2 regions of the Pseudoalteromonas nigrifaciens genome follow, and region 1 is predicted to be linked to the other one. Evidence: predicted binding sites of a transcription regulator. Region 1 holds the regulator's gene; the other holds the start of a gene.
What was found. Region 1 encodes sigma-54, which starts transcription at its own class of promoters, with help from an activator protein. Its sites were predicted from a motif close to GTTGGCACGNNNNTNGNNT; they were not measured.
Positions count from the first base shown of each region.

Region 2: a site for sigma-54 is predicted at 3,283-3,301, ahead of PNIG_RS07685 (EF-hand domain-containing protein). Genes of this name have one in related genera too.

Region 1 is NZ_CP011036.1:2,970,601-2,976,795, forward strand. Features, by position in the region: gene lptC (LPS export ABC transporter periplasmic protein LptC) at 1-464, shown strand, start outside; gene lptA (lipopolysaccharide transport periplasmic protein LptA) at 454-999, shown strand; gene lptB (LPS export ABC transporter ATP-binding protein) at 996-1,721, shown strand; gene PNIG_RS14110 (RNA polymerase factor sigma-54) at 1,791-3,284, shown strand; gene hpf (ribosome hibernation promoting factor) at 3,311-3,598, shown strand; gene ptsN (PTS IIA-like nitrogen regulatory protein PtsN) at 3,603-4,055, shown strand; gene rapZ (RNase adapter RapZ) at 4,077-4,922, shown strand; gene PNIG_RS14130 (HPr family phosphocarrier protein) at 4,966-5,238, shown strand; gene mgtE (magnesium transporter) at 5,386-6,195, shown strand, end outside.
Region 2 is NZ_CP011036.1:1,556,099-1,562,293, reverse strand. Features, by position in the region: gene ltrA (group II intron reverse transcriptase/maturase) at 1-301, opposite strand, end outside; gene rluB (23S rRNA pseudouridine(2605) synthase RluB) at 1,110-1,982, opposite strand; gene scpB (SMC-Scp complex subunit ScpB) at 1,979-2,569, opposite strand; gene PNIG_RS07685 (EF-hand domain-containing protein) at 2,722-3,243, opposite strand; gene xthA (exodeoxyribonuclease III) at 3,557-4,363, shown strand; gene PNIG_RS07675 (energy-coupling factor ABC transporter permease) at 4,368-5,015, shown strand; gene PNIG_RS07670 (putative RNA methyltransferase) at 5,012-5,833, shown strand; gene yfbV (terminus macrodomain insulation protein YfbV) at 5,847-6,195, opposite strand, start outside.

The sequences.
Region 1 (6,195 bases):
AAGCCGACTCAGAAGTAATAGCTAAACCCGATTACACCGCCATTGAGCTAAAACAAACAGCTTTTGACGAAAACGGTGAAATTAGCCATAAAGTAACTGCGGTTAAAACGGAGCTTTACGAGCAGCTAGGATTTACCTTATTCGAAAAACCTACTTTCATATTGTACGACGACAGACAAAAAACGTGGCGTATCAATGCTGATGAAGCAACACTTTACGATGAAAGACAATTAATTTTAGAGGGTAATGTAACTGCCCAAAACTTAATTGATGGCGCAATGATAGACAAAATTACCGCCGACAATATTCAAGTAGATATAATGCTACTCACTATGCGCAGCGAACAGCCCGTTATTATAACTGGACCGAATTTAAAGATCACCGGTAAAGGCCTTGAAGCCAATTTAACAACCGAGGTGATAAAACTAATTAACCATACGCGAACACTATATTATGACCAATAACCTTGCAAAAATACTTATTATTCCATCGCTTATACTTGTATTTAATAGTAATGCGGCAGAGCAAAGTACTTCCCCATTAGCTAATCAAATTTCTATTAGTGCTGACCGCCAAGAAGGCCAACTAAAAGAAAACGTTGGTATTTTTGAGAAAAACGTCGAGATAATTCACGGTAATCGTCGTATCACCGCCGATCGTTTAGAAGTACATAAGCGCGACGAACTTGGCGATAATAAACAACTATTAATTGCCACGGGCAGCCCTGCATATTTTGAAGAAAAGCAAGCAGATGGCACTGTCATGAGCGCCAGCGCTAACGAAGTACGTTACGATGTAGCGAAACGTTTTTTAACCCTGGTAGGAGATGCAAACATTTCTCAAGCTGGGCAAAAAATTACGGCTAAAAGCATCACTTATGATATAGAGCAACAGCTTATAAGTGCTGAAAAAGATGAAAACTCAACTGATCGGGTACACACTATTTTAGTGCCTGTAGACGTAAAAAAAGAACAAAAACTCAATAAAGGTCAGCCATGAGTACATTAAAAGCAGAGCTATTAGCAAAAAGCTATAAAGGCCGTGAAGTTGTTAAAAATGTAGGACTTGAAGTAAAAGCTGGTAGCATTGTTGGTTTACTTGGCCCAAATGGCGCAGGTAAAACCACTACCTTTTACATGATTGTAGGCTTAGTACCTAGCGACAAAGGTAAAATATTAATTGATGATAACGATATTACCTTACTTCCTATGCACAGCCGTGCTCGTTTAGGTATTGGTTATTTACCACAAGAATCTTCTATTTTTAGAAAGCTCACTGTGTATCAAAATTTAATGGCTATTTTAGAAACGCGTAAGCAACTAAATAAACAAGCCAGGGAAGAAACCCTAAATAGTTTATTGGACGAATTTAGCCTGCAACATATTCGCGACAGCTTAGGTATGGCGCTATCTGGTGGTGAACGTCGCCGCGTAGAAATAGCACGTGCTTTAGCTGCAGATCCTAAATTTATATTGCTTGATGAGCCCTTTGCTGGCGTGGATCCTATTTCAGTACTCGATATTAAAAAAATTATAGAACACCTTAAAAATCGTGGTATTGGCGTACTAATTACCGACCACAATGTAAGGGAAACCCTTGATGTTTGTGAAAAAGCCTACATTGTTTCTCATGGGGAGCTAATTGCATCTGGTACTCCTGAATTTGTATTAAACGATAAAACAGTACGTGATGTTTATTTAGGCGAGCAGTTCAAACTGTAATATTTATGTTATTACTATAAGCATCTGCTAAGATTAATCATATCAATTTATAAGGATTGTTAGAGATAAATGAGGCAATCATTACAGCTGCGCATGGGCCAGCAACTTACAATGACTCCGCAACTGCAACAGGCTATTCGCTTATTGCAGCTTAGTACCTTGGATCTCCAGCAAGAAATACAAGAAGCACTTGATAGCAACCCATTACTTGAAGTTGATGAACAAGATTACACGGAAGAATCAGCAGGTAAAAACGAGCAAAAAGCAGATGACATTACTGTTAGCGCCTCTGCTGACGACACCCCAAGCGAGTATGAGCAAGATAGCGGTGAAGCACTAAATAAAGACACCATAAGCGACGACATGGCCATGGATGTATCATGGGATGAATATATGAGCGCAGCGCCTGCCTCTTCATCAGGGCCAATGCCTGAAGATGAATCTATTTATCAAGGTGCATCAACCGAAACCCTGCATGAATACTTAATGTGGCAATTACAGCTCACCCCTTTTAGCCCTACCGACGAAGCTATTGCCATAGCTATCGTTGAAGCCGTAGATGACTCTGGTATTTTAACCCTCAGTTGCGAAGACCTTTTAGCAAGCTTTAACCAAGAAACTGACGACGAACACGAAGTAGAACTAGATGAAATAGAAGCAGTGCTAAAGCGCATTCAATTATTTGATCCTGTTGGTATTGCAGCTCGCAGCTTGCAAGAATGCTTATGCATTCAATTAAATCAATTTGATAAAGACACCCCTTATATTAACGAAACAAAAATGGTGTTAACTGATCATATCGATTTACTCGCTGCTCGCGACTATCGTACGTTAATGAAAAAAACTAAGCTCAAAGAAGAAGAGCTTAAAGAAATAATGACACTTATTCATACGCTTAATCCTAAGCCTGCGGATACTATTGTCAGAGAAGAGTCTGAATACGTTATACCTGACGTGTCTGTTAAAAAAATAAAAGGCCGTTGGGTGGTAGAGCTAAACCCAGATAGCATGCCAAAAATACGTGTTAACAGCCAATATGCGGCTATGTCTCGTACAGTAAAATCCAGCGGTGACAGCCAATTTATTCGCTCGCACTTACAAGAAGCTAAATGGTTTATTAAAAGCCTAGAAAGTAGAAACGAAACACTCCTGAAAGTAACTAATTGTATTGTTAAGCAGCAACAAGCGTTTTTTGAACATGGCCCAGAAGCCATGAAACCTATGGTATTAAACGATGTTGCCGAAATAGTTGAAATGCACGAGTCGACTATTTCACGGGTCACTACGCAAAAATATATGCACACTCCACGTGGCATTTTTGAGCTTAAGTACTTTTTTTCAAGCCATGTAAGCACCGAAAATGGTGGCGAATGTTCATCAACTGCCATACGTGCCCTGATTAAAAAGTTGATAGCTGCAGAAAACTTAGCCAAACCATTGAGTGATAGCAAGATTGCAGATATATTGGCTGAGCAAGGAATTAAAGTAGCTAGACGGACAATTGCAAAATATCGCGAATCTCTGGCTATTCCCCCGTCAAATCAACGTAAAAGCTTGATTTAAGACGTACAACAAAGAGGAAAATGCTGATGCAACTAAACTTAACTGGTCGTCATGTAGACATTACAGACTCATTAAGAGACTATGTAAATAATAAATTTGCAAAGCTGCAAAGACACTCAGATCACATAACTAATGTGCATGTTATTCTCGATGTAGAAAAATTAAGTCAAAAAGCTGAAGCAACAATTTTTGTAAGTGGCGCTGAGCTATTTGCATCGACCGAACACCAAGATATGTACGCTGCCATTGACTCGTTGATTGACAAACTCGATCGTCAAGTAATTAAACACAAAGAGAAGTTTGCTCGACACTAACACTATGAAATTAAGCTCACTTATATGCCAGGACTGCAGCAAAGCTGTGGTCCTTTTTAATAGTAAAAAAAGAATTTTAGAATTCATCAGTGAACTCGCGCATAAAAAAATGCCGTATTTACCTCAGCAAGATATTCTCACTGCTTTATTGGCAAGAGAAAAGCTAGGTAGTACCGGTATTGGCCGAGGAATAGCAATTCCACATGGCCGTATGAGCGGGGCACAAGAGCCTCTTGCCTTAATTTTAATAAGCGAAACCGCTATTAATTTTGATGCAATTGATAATCGTCCAGTTGATATTTTTGTTGCGCTTATAGTGCCCGATGGCGATAACCAGCAGCACTTGAAAACACTAGCCACAATAGCTGATAAACTAAACGATAAAGAGTTTTGTAAGCAATTGCGTGCGGCAAAGTCTGATGAAGCGTTATACCAAGTTATTTTGGATCAATCCTAGTTACTAATAAAGGGGTGGTAAATGGAATTAATTATTATAAGTGGCCGATCAGGTTCTGGTAAGTCAGTTGCTTTACGTGTTGTAGAAGATTTAGGTTACTATTGTGTAGATAATATTCCGGTAAATTTGCTGCCTTCATTAGTGCGCAGTGTCTCTGATAACTACGATAAAATAGCCGTTAGTATAGACGTGCGTAACCTGCCTAAAGATCAGCAGCAGTTTAACGATATTCTTGAGTACTTGCCCGACTTTGCTAAACCAACGTTATTTTATTTAGATAGCGACGATCAAACGTTAATCCGCCGTTATTCAGAAACACGTCGCTTGCACCCGCTTTCGATTGATTCGCTACCGCTAGATTTAGCAATAAAAAAGGAAAAAGAATTACTCGATGTACTCGTAACGCGGGCTGATCATGTCATTGATACAACCGATTTAAGTGTGCATCAACTTGCTGAATCTATGCGTGAAACCATACTCGGTAAAAAAGACAAACAGCTTATCATTACCTTTGAGTCGTTTGGCTTTAAGCATGGTATTCCCAAAGGTGCTGATTATGTTTTTGATGCGCGTTTTTTACCAAACCCACACTGGGAACCGGAGCTCAAGCCTTTAACTGGATTAGATCAACCAGTAAAAGATTATTTAGCTAGTCATAGTATTGTGCAAAAATTCACTTGGCAAATTCAAACCTTTGTACAAACGTGGTTACCACACCTAGAGCGTAATAATCGCAGTTATTTAACCATTGCTATTGGTTGTACTGGTGGTCAGCACCGCTCAGTTTATTTAGCGCAAACAATTGGTGAAAGCTTTGCTATGTCTCACCCTAATGTAAAAATTCGCCATCGCGAGCAAGAAAAATAATTCAATTTAAATAATCATCTGTTCAGCTTAAGTAGAGTATCTTATGCGCTTAGAAAATACATTTTTAATAAAAAACAAGCTAGGCCTGCATGCTAGAGCTGCTACCGTATTAGCACAATTAGCGGTACAATTTGACGCATCTATTACCTTATTTCAAGATGAAAAAGAAGCCGCTGGCGATAGCGTACTGGCTTTAATGTTACTAGAAAGCAGCCAAGGTAAAGAAGTAAAAGTAGTGTGCGAAGGACCCGATGCAGAGCATGCTTTACATGCCGTTGGCCAATTAATAGCGCAGCGCTTTAACGAACAAGAATAGTAGGCACTTTATTTAAACCAAGTAAACGAGCTAAAATATAGGGTTAGTGAAACCTTAAGCTAGTTTGGCTAAAAAAAGTAAGATAAACTGAACGAAGTTAATGACTAACTTCTTCCCTAACGTTATAAAAATAAATTAAGGACGCCAATGCCCGAAACTTTCGAACAAGACTACCCACTACAACAATTACAACAAGTGACCAAGTCACTCAATAGTGGTCAGTTTGTTCAAGTTAGGCGCATGCTGGCAAAAACAGCTCCTTGTGATACCGCACTTTTACTAGAATCATCACCGCATAAAGTTCGTCGCCTGCTCTGGCAATTAGTTGATCCAGATGTACAAGGTGATGTTCTTGAAGAACTCTCTGAAGATGTACGTTTAGGCATTATTGCCCAAATGGAACCTAAGCACATTGCTGCTGCCACTGAAGACATGGGCCACGATGACTTAGGTGAAGTACTGCGAAGCCTGCCTGACACGGTTTATAAAGACGTGGTTAGCGCCATGGACATTCAAGATAGAGAACGTGCTACGCAAGCACTCTCCTATCAGGAACGCTCTGCTGGCGCGCTGATGAACACAGATACAGTAACCATTCGCCCTGATGTAACCCTAGATGTGGTACTGCGTTACATTCGTCTGCGCGGCGAACTCCCTGAGGGTACCGACGACCTTTACGTTGTCGATAAGCATAACTGTTTTTTAGGCGCTTTATCGTTAAGTACCTTACTAACCAATTCGCCCGAAAAAATTGTTCACGACCTAATGGATGAAGACTGTGAGTCTATTCCTATTTCGATGGATGAAAGCGAAGTGGCGCAGTTATTTGAACGTCATAACTGGATATCAGCCCCAGTAGTTGACGACAACGCCCAGCTACTTGGCCGTGTTACTATCGATGACATTGTTGATGTAATTCGTGAAGACGCAGAGCATCACTTATTAGGTTTAGCGGGT
Region 2 (6,195 bases), 1.4 Mb from region 1:
GTTGGAGAATGTTCAATAGTGTTTGTTGTACTATGCGGTCGCGAACTGTTGGAATTCCCAGCAGTCTCACACCACCATCATCTTTCGGTATTTCTATCCGTTTGACTGGCTGTGCGCGATACTGCTTGCTTTGCAGTTCACCTTGCAGTTGTTTCAAGTTTTCTTCTAAATTCAAGGCGAACGCGGCTATGGACTGCCTATCTATTCCGGCCGCTCCTTTCGCTGCTTTCACTTTTTTGAATCCCTTGTACAGGTTATTAATATCTAATAATTGCCCATACAAGCTGTAGTAAACTGTCATCAATTGCCTTTGCTTACGGTATGTCTGTCGTTTCACATTGATGTATAGTGGTGTTCTTCATGAGGACATTAGGTGTGCTAGCCGAATGGCAATCTGCCTAAGTGGTCGCTCATTACTCCCATGCTCGGCCTTCAGTTCTCAGCGTCCACATTCCTGCTTAGCCGTCATCTCTTGCCTATTTCCGTCGAAATACATGTGAGCCTATACGTCGATACTCCTGATTTTCATACACTTAAAGAATACTTCCCCCCTTCGCAATCAATTAAAACTTTTGATTAAAATTGACCCTATCAAACATTCTGTTGATAGTCGGCTTGGTTTTGTCCTCCACACCATTACTGGCTTTCATCGGCCTAGCCTTACTCACTACTACGGGTTCATCTGCCACCTCACACCGACGTTAAACCTTGGGTTTCCCCTTGAGTTTAGGCCACTTATTTACACTAAGTTTAGATGCCAGGCTTCCCCAGTTACTGCACTGGCTCCCTGTTAGAAATCCCACCCTCAAGCACAGTATTGGTCTGACTAAGTATAGGGCGTTGCGCTATTTTGCACGCTGACCCACCAATACTGCCGAAACAGGTTACGGTTAGTTGTGTACCTCTAACTTCTTATGGCTTCCTTCAGACCCCACCGTTGGCCAGTGACGCCCTTGCCATTCAGATTATCTTCCCCTTAGTCAGGGTAATAAGGCATCTTTCAGCCTATCGGGTTTGCCAGCTTCGCTGGGCAAACAAAAAAGCCGCTCAAAATTTTGAGCGGCTTTTTTAATGCCTAACTAATTTAACTAATTTAACTAAATAGCAGGTTACTTACGTTTAGTTGGTTTAACACGCTGATTGTGCTTTTTAACCGCTTTACGTATTTGGTTTATTTTGGCACGCTTATCTTTGCGTTTTTCAGGCATTACAGAAAGCTTAGTTTGTGTTTCACGTCCTAACTTAACTGTTTTTCGTAAATAGTTTACAGTGTCTAGGTCGTATTCAATCCAACCACCTTGTGGTACGCGCTTATCCAGCTCTAATTTACCGTAACGAATACGGATCAGGCGAGAAACTTCCACCTCTTGTGATTGCCATAAACGACGAACTTCTCGGTTACGTCCTTCATTAAGCGTTACATTGTACCAACGGTTTATACCTTCACCGCCCATAGGGTTAACCGTTAGAAATTTTGCTGGGCCATCTTCAAGTTCAACACCACGGGTTAAGTTTTTAATGGTTTCTTTGGTTACTTCACCAAATACACGGGCTGAGTATTCACGTTCAACCTCGTAACTTGGGTGCATGAGTCGGTTTGCTAATTCACCATCGTTAGTAAATAGCATCAAGCCTGCGGTATTAATATCTAATCGGCCAACCGCAATCCAGCGCTCGCCATCAATACGAGGGAGTCGGTCAAATACAGTACGACGACCTTCAGGATCTTTACGCGTGCTTAACTCACCTTCAGGCTTGTTATACATAATTACGCGACAAATTCTATCCGCTTTTTCTTCAATTTTTACTGTATGGCCATCAACGCGAATTGAATCTGTTTCTTCAACACGATCGCCTAATTTAGCCACTTTGCCGTTAACGCTAACGCGGTTTGCATCAATGTATTTTTCCATTTCACGGCGTGAGCCTACGCCAGCACGGGCTAGGACTTTTTGTAACTTTTCACCTTGTATAACACTCATTCGGATGGTTCTCTCACAGAAGGATCACTTAATAACTGGTTAATTTTACTTTGCTGTTGCTCTGGCAAGGCAGGTAAATTATCTAAACCTGTTATCGAAAAATAATCTAAAAATTGTTTAGTAGTCGCATATAGCGCCGGCTTACCCGGCACTTCTTTGTGGCCTACCACTTTAACCCACTCTCTTTCGAGTAGTGTTTTAATAATATTTGCCCCCGTAGTAACACCACGCACTTGTTCAATTTCGGCGCGTGTAATTGGTTGCCTATAAGCAATTAGCGATAATGTTTCGAGCAAAGCACGCGAATATTTGGGCGCGCGTTCTTGCCATAAATTACTTAGCCAAGGGCTTAAGCTACTACATGCCTGAAAACGATAACCACTGCCTACTTCTACCAAACGAATACCACGGGTCTGAAAATGTGTTTGTATTGCTGTTATTGCATCGTTTATACGCACCATAGATATTGCTAAATCGGCTAAAACAACATCCTTTAGATGACGTTTACTTAATGGTTTGTCAGCAACAAAAATCGCCGCTTCAATGATCTCAATTAATTGCTCATCACTAACTCGCCGACCCACCATAAACGCTCTTAAACTAATAAACACACACAGCCAACTATTATGCCAGAACTACAGCAAAGTAGGAAAACATATCGAGCAATTTAGTAAATCAAAGCCACAAAAAAAGCCAGTGCACAGCACTGGCTCCTTCCTCACACTTTAAAATGGTGTGCTTAGCTGTTATTGGCGCTTTTAAGTGCGTCGTCTTCAGCGACTGCATTGCCATATTTTTTTATGTAAGTTACAAATTCACGTTTGCTAACACGCTTGTCTTTATTTACATCCATATAGCCAAAGTGATTTGAAATATCATCATCGTCTGCTTCTTCTACCGAAATATAGCCACTTTTATCGTTATCTAAACTCGAGAAACTGCTTTGTATTTTATCAAATTTAGTAATATCCGCTTTAAATGCTGATTCGCTTACTTCACTGTCTGTGGCAACTTTTCCGGTATTTAATTGCATGTACGCATTAAATTCATTGCGACTTATTTGATTATCCATATTGGTATCAATATTTGAAAAGTGTTGCCAAATATTATCGTCATCGGCTTCAACTTTCGAAATAAAACCATCACTATCGTTATCTAAACTTGCAAAGTCACTATCAATTTTATCTAACCCTTGGTTAGATGCACAAGCTGCTAAGCTTAACGTTGCTAAAATAGTAGAGGCTAATGTTAACTTTTTCATAAGACGTATCCTTGTAGTTAATTAATGTCACTTTAACTAATACAAGTTAAATGCCAAAAACACTAACCCCTTAAAATCAATTAGTTACAACTAAAATATAAGTAAAAAACTAACGTAATACATTATAGTAATGAAAGCTTTGCTTCATGCCTTGTAATTTTTGCAAAAATATTGGTGTAATACCGGACATTACAGCGAGTGTTTTTACACTTAAAAGTTCAGCCAATAACTTCCTTGTTTCGGGCGTGTTATGTAAGTGTATTTACTGATATAATTTAACGCATTATATAGAACCAATTTTAAGGTATATGCTATGAAAGTGATTTCTTTCAATATCAATGGTCTGCGTGCGCGTCTTCATCAATTACAAGCTATTATCGACAAACATCAACCCGATATTATTGGCCTACAAGAAATTAAAGTTCATGACGAAGCGTTCCCACTAGAAGATGTACAAAAAATGGGATATCACGTTTATTATCATGGCCAAAAAGCCCATTACGGCGTAGCTATGTTATGCAAAAAAGAACCTAAATCGGTATTTAAAGGCTTTGCCACTGATACTGAAGAGTCACAAAAGCGCATGATCAGTGTTACCGTAGAGCAAGACAATGGCCGTGATTTAACGGTAATGAATGGTTATTTCCCGCAAGGTGAAAACATTAATCACGAAACCAAGTTCCCGTATAAACGTCAGTTTTATAAAGATTTAATGACCCACCTGCAAACAAATCATACCCCTGATGAAGACGTGATTGTAATGGGCGATATTAATATTTCACCTACCAACCTAGATATAGGTATTGGCGAAGTAAATGCTAAACGTTGGTTAAAAACCGGTAAATGTTCTTTTCAACCGATAGAGCGTGAATGGCTGGCAACATTACTTAATTGGGGCTTTAAAGACACCTTTAGAGAGCAAAACCCAGAAACCAGCGATCAATACTCGTGGTTTGACTACCGCTCAAAAGGGTTTTTAGATAACCGTGGCCTACGAATTGATGTTGTACTTGCAACACATGAGCTAGCCGCGCGTTGTATAGACACAGGTATAGATTACGAATTACGTGGCATCGAAAAGCCATCGGATCATGCCCCTATTTGGTCTGAATTTAAATAACCCTATGCTTAGCCTCCCAATGCAAGGGCTACTTTGGGCCCTTGTAATCGCTATAAGCTTATTTAGTATTGATAAAGCGACCTATAAAGCACTCTACAATGTACCCATACGCCAAACAGGAGTACTTGCATGTGCGTTGGTGTTTGCTGTTTTATGGCGCATTAAAGCTGGTATTTTAACGGGCCTTGATTTACATATTTTAGGTATTACTGCAGCTACACTTATACTCGGTTGGCGTTTAACTATTTTAAGTAGTGTTCTGGCAACGGCGCTATTAGCCGCATTTGGTTTAATTGAGTTTGAGTTACTGCCAATGCAATTGCTTATTGGCGCATTTATTCCTATTTTATTGAGCTACTTGGCTTTTATTGTTAGTTATCAGTATTTACCGCGCCACTTTTTTGTTTATATATTTGTATGTGCGTTTATTACGGCTGGGTTTATCGCCTGTATAAAAATAGCTTTAGGGGCATTATTTTATCTTGCTATTGGTCAATATAGCTGGCAACAATTAGCAGATAATTACGTTTACTTAAGCGCTATTATTTGGCTGCCAGAAGCCATGTTAAACGGTATGGCTATTACAATTATGATCACTTATCGCCCACATTGGGTAAAAACTTTTTACGATAAGGACTACCTAGGCTCATGAGTCTTGAATATAGCTGCCCACTGTGTAGCAACTTACTAATAAAAACAGCTAATATGCTTCGCTGTGAAAACAACCATAGTTTTGACTTTGCAAAAGAAGGCTATGTAAATTTATTGCCTGTACAGCAAAAAAACTCAAAACAACCTGGTGACTCATTAGAAATGGTGCAAGCTAGGCGCGCTTTTTTAGAGCGCAACTATTATGCCTTTTTACAGCACGAACTTGGCCAAATTATTAGTAATATAGCAGCTAATAATATTATTGACTTAGGGTGTGGTGAAGGATTTTATACCCAAGCTTTAGCTAGTAATACCCAAGCTACTGTGTACGGGGTTGATATATCGAAGGCGGCGGTAAAATATGCGGCAAAACGCTACAGCAATTGTCACTTTAGCGTGGCATCCATTAGCCAAGCACCTTTTAAAAGCTACTTTGCCGATGTATTGGTCAGTGTATTCGCACCATTATTTACTCAAGAACTAGCAAGGCTTGCTAAACCCGGTTCAACACTCGTAGTGGCAAGCCCCGGACCTCAGCATTTAAAAGAGTTAAAAGAGTATATTTACTCAAGTGTTAATGAACATACACAAATAGAAGTACCTGCAATGTTTACACAAACATCGCAAACACTCATCACTGAGCAAGTTACCTTAAACTTTAGCGACGTTAAAAACTTAATAATGATGACACCATTCGCGTGGAAGTTCAGACCCGAGCACTGGCTAGCACTCGAAGAAAAAGGTGAACATAATGTCACCTTATCGTTTTATATTACACAATTCACAAGAGATAAAAGCATAGCTGTTGCGCACATATAAAGGCAACAGGCGCTTAAAATTGCTCTTTAGTGAACGTTTTGTCCATTTTATCAAACATATCGTTAAGTAATTCTTCAAGCTCCAAGTAACGGGGCTTTTTTTCGCTGCGCTGTGCTTGATAGCCATTAGCCACCATTTTAGCATAAAGCTCGTTATACCAACGTTGCATGGCAGGCTCTAACTCGGTTTGCGCTCGTTTTCCTAACCATAACAAACCTTGTAAAGGGAGCGATATAAAAAAAAGCGCGCTTGCAATTGCTTGCGGTAAAAAGTCAGAGCCAAGGTAATTTAACTGAAAAAATAACGTTAGCATGGCTAATATTGGCATTACCGTAATCGCCAACTCTGTCGCCTTTATTACT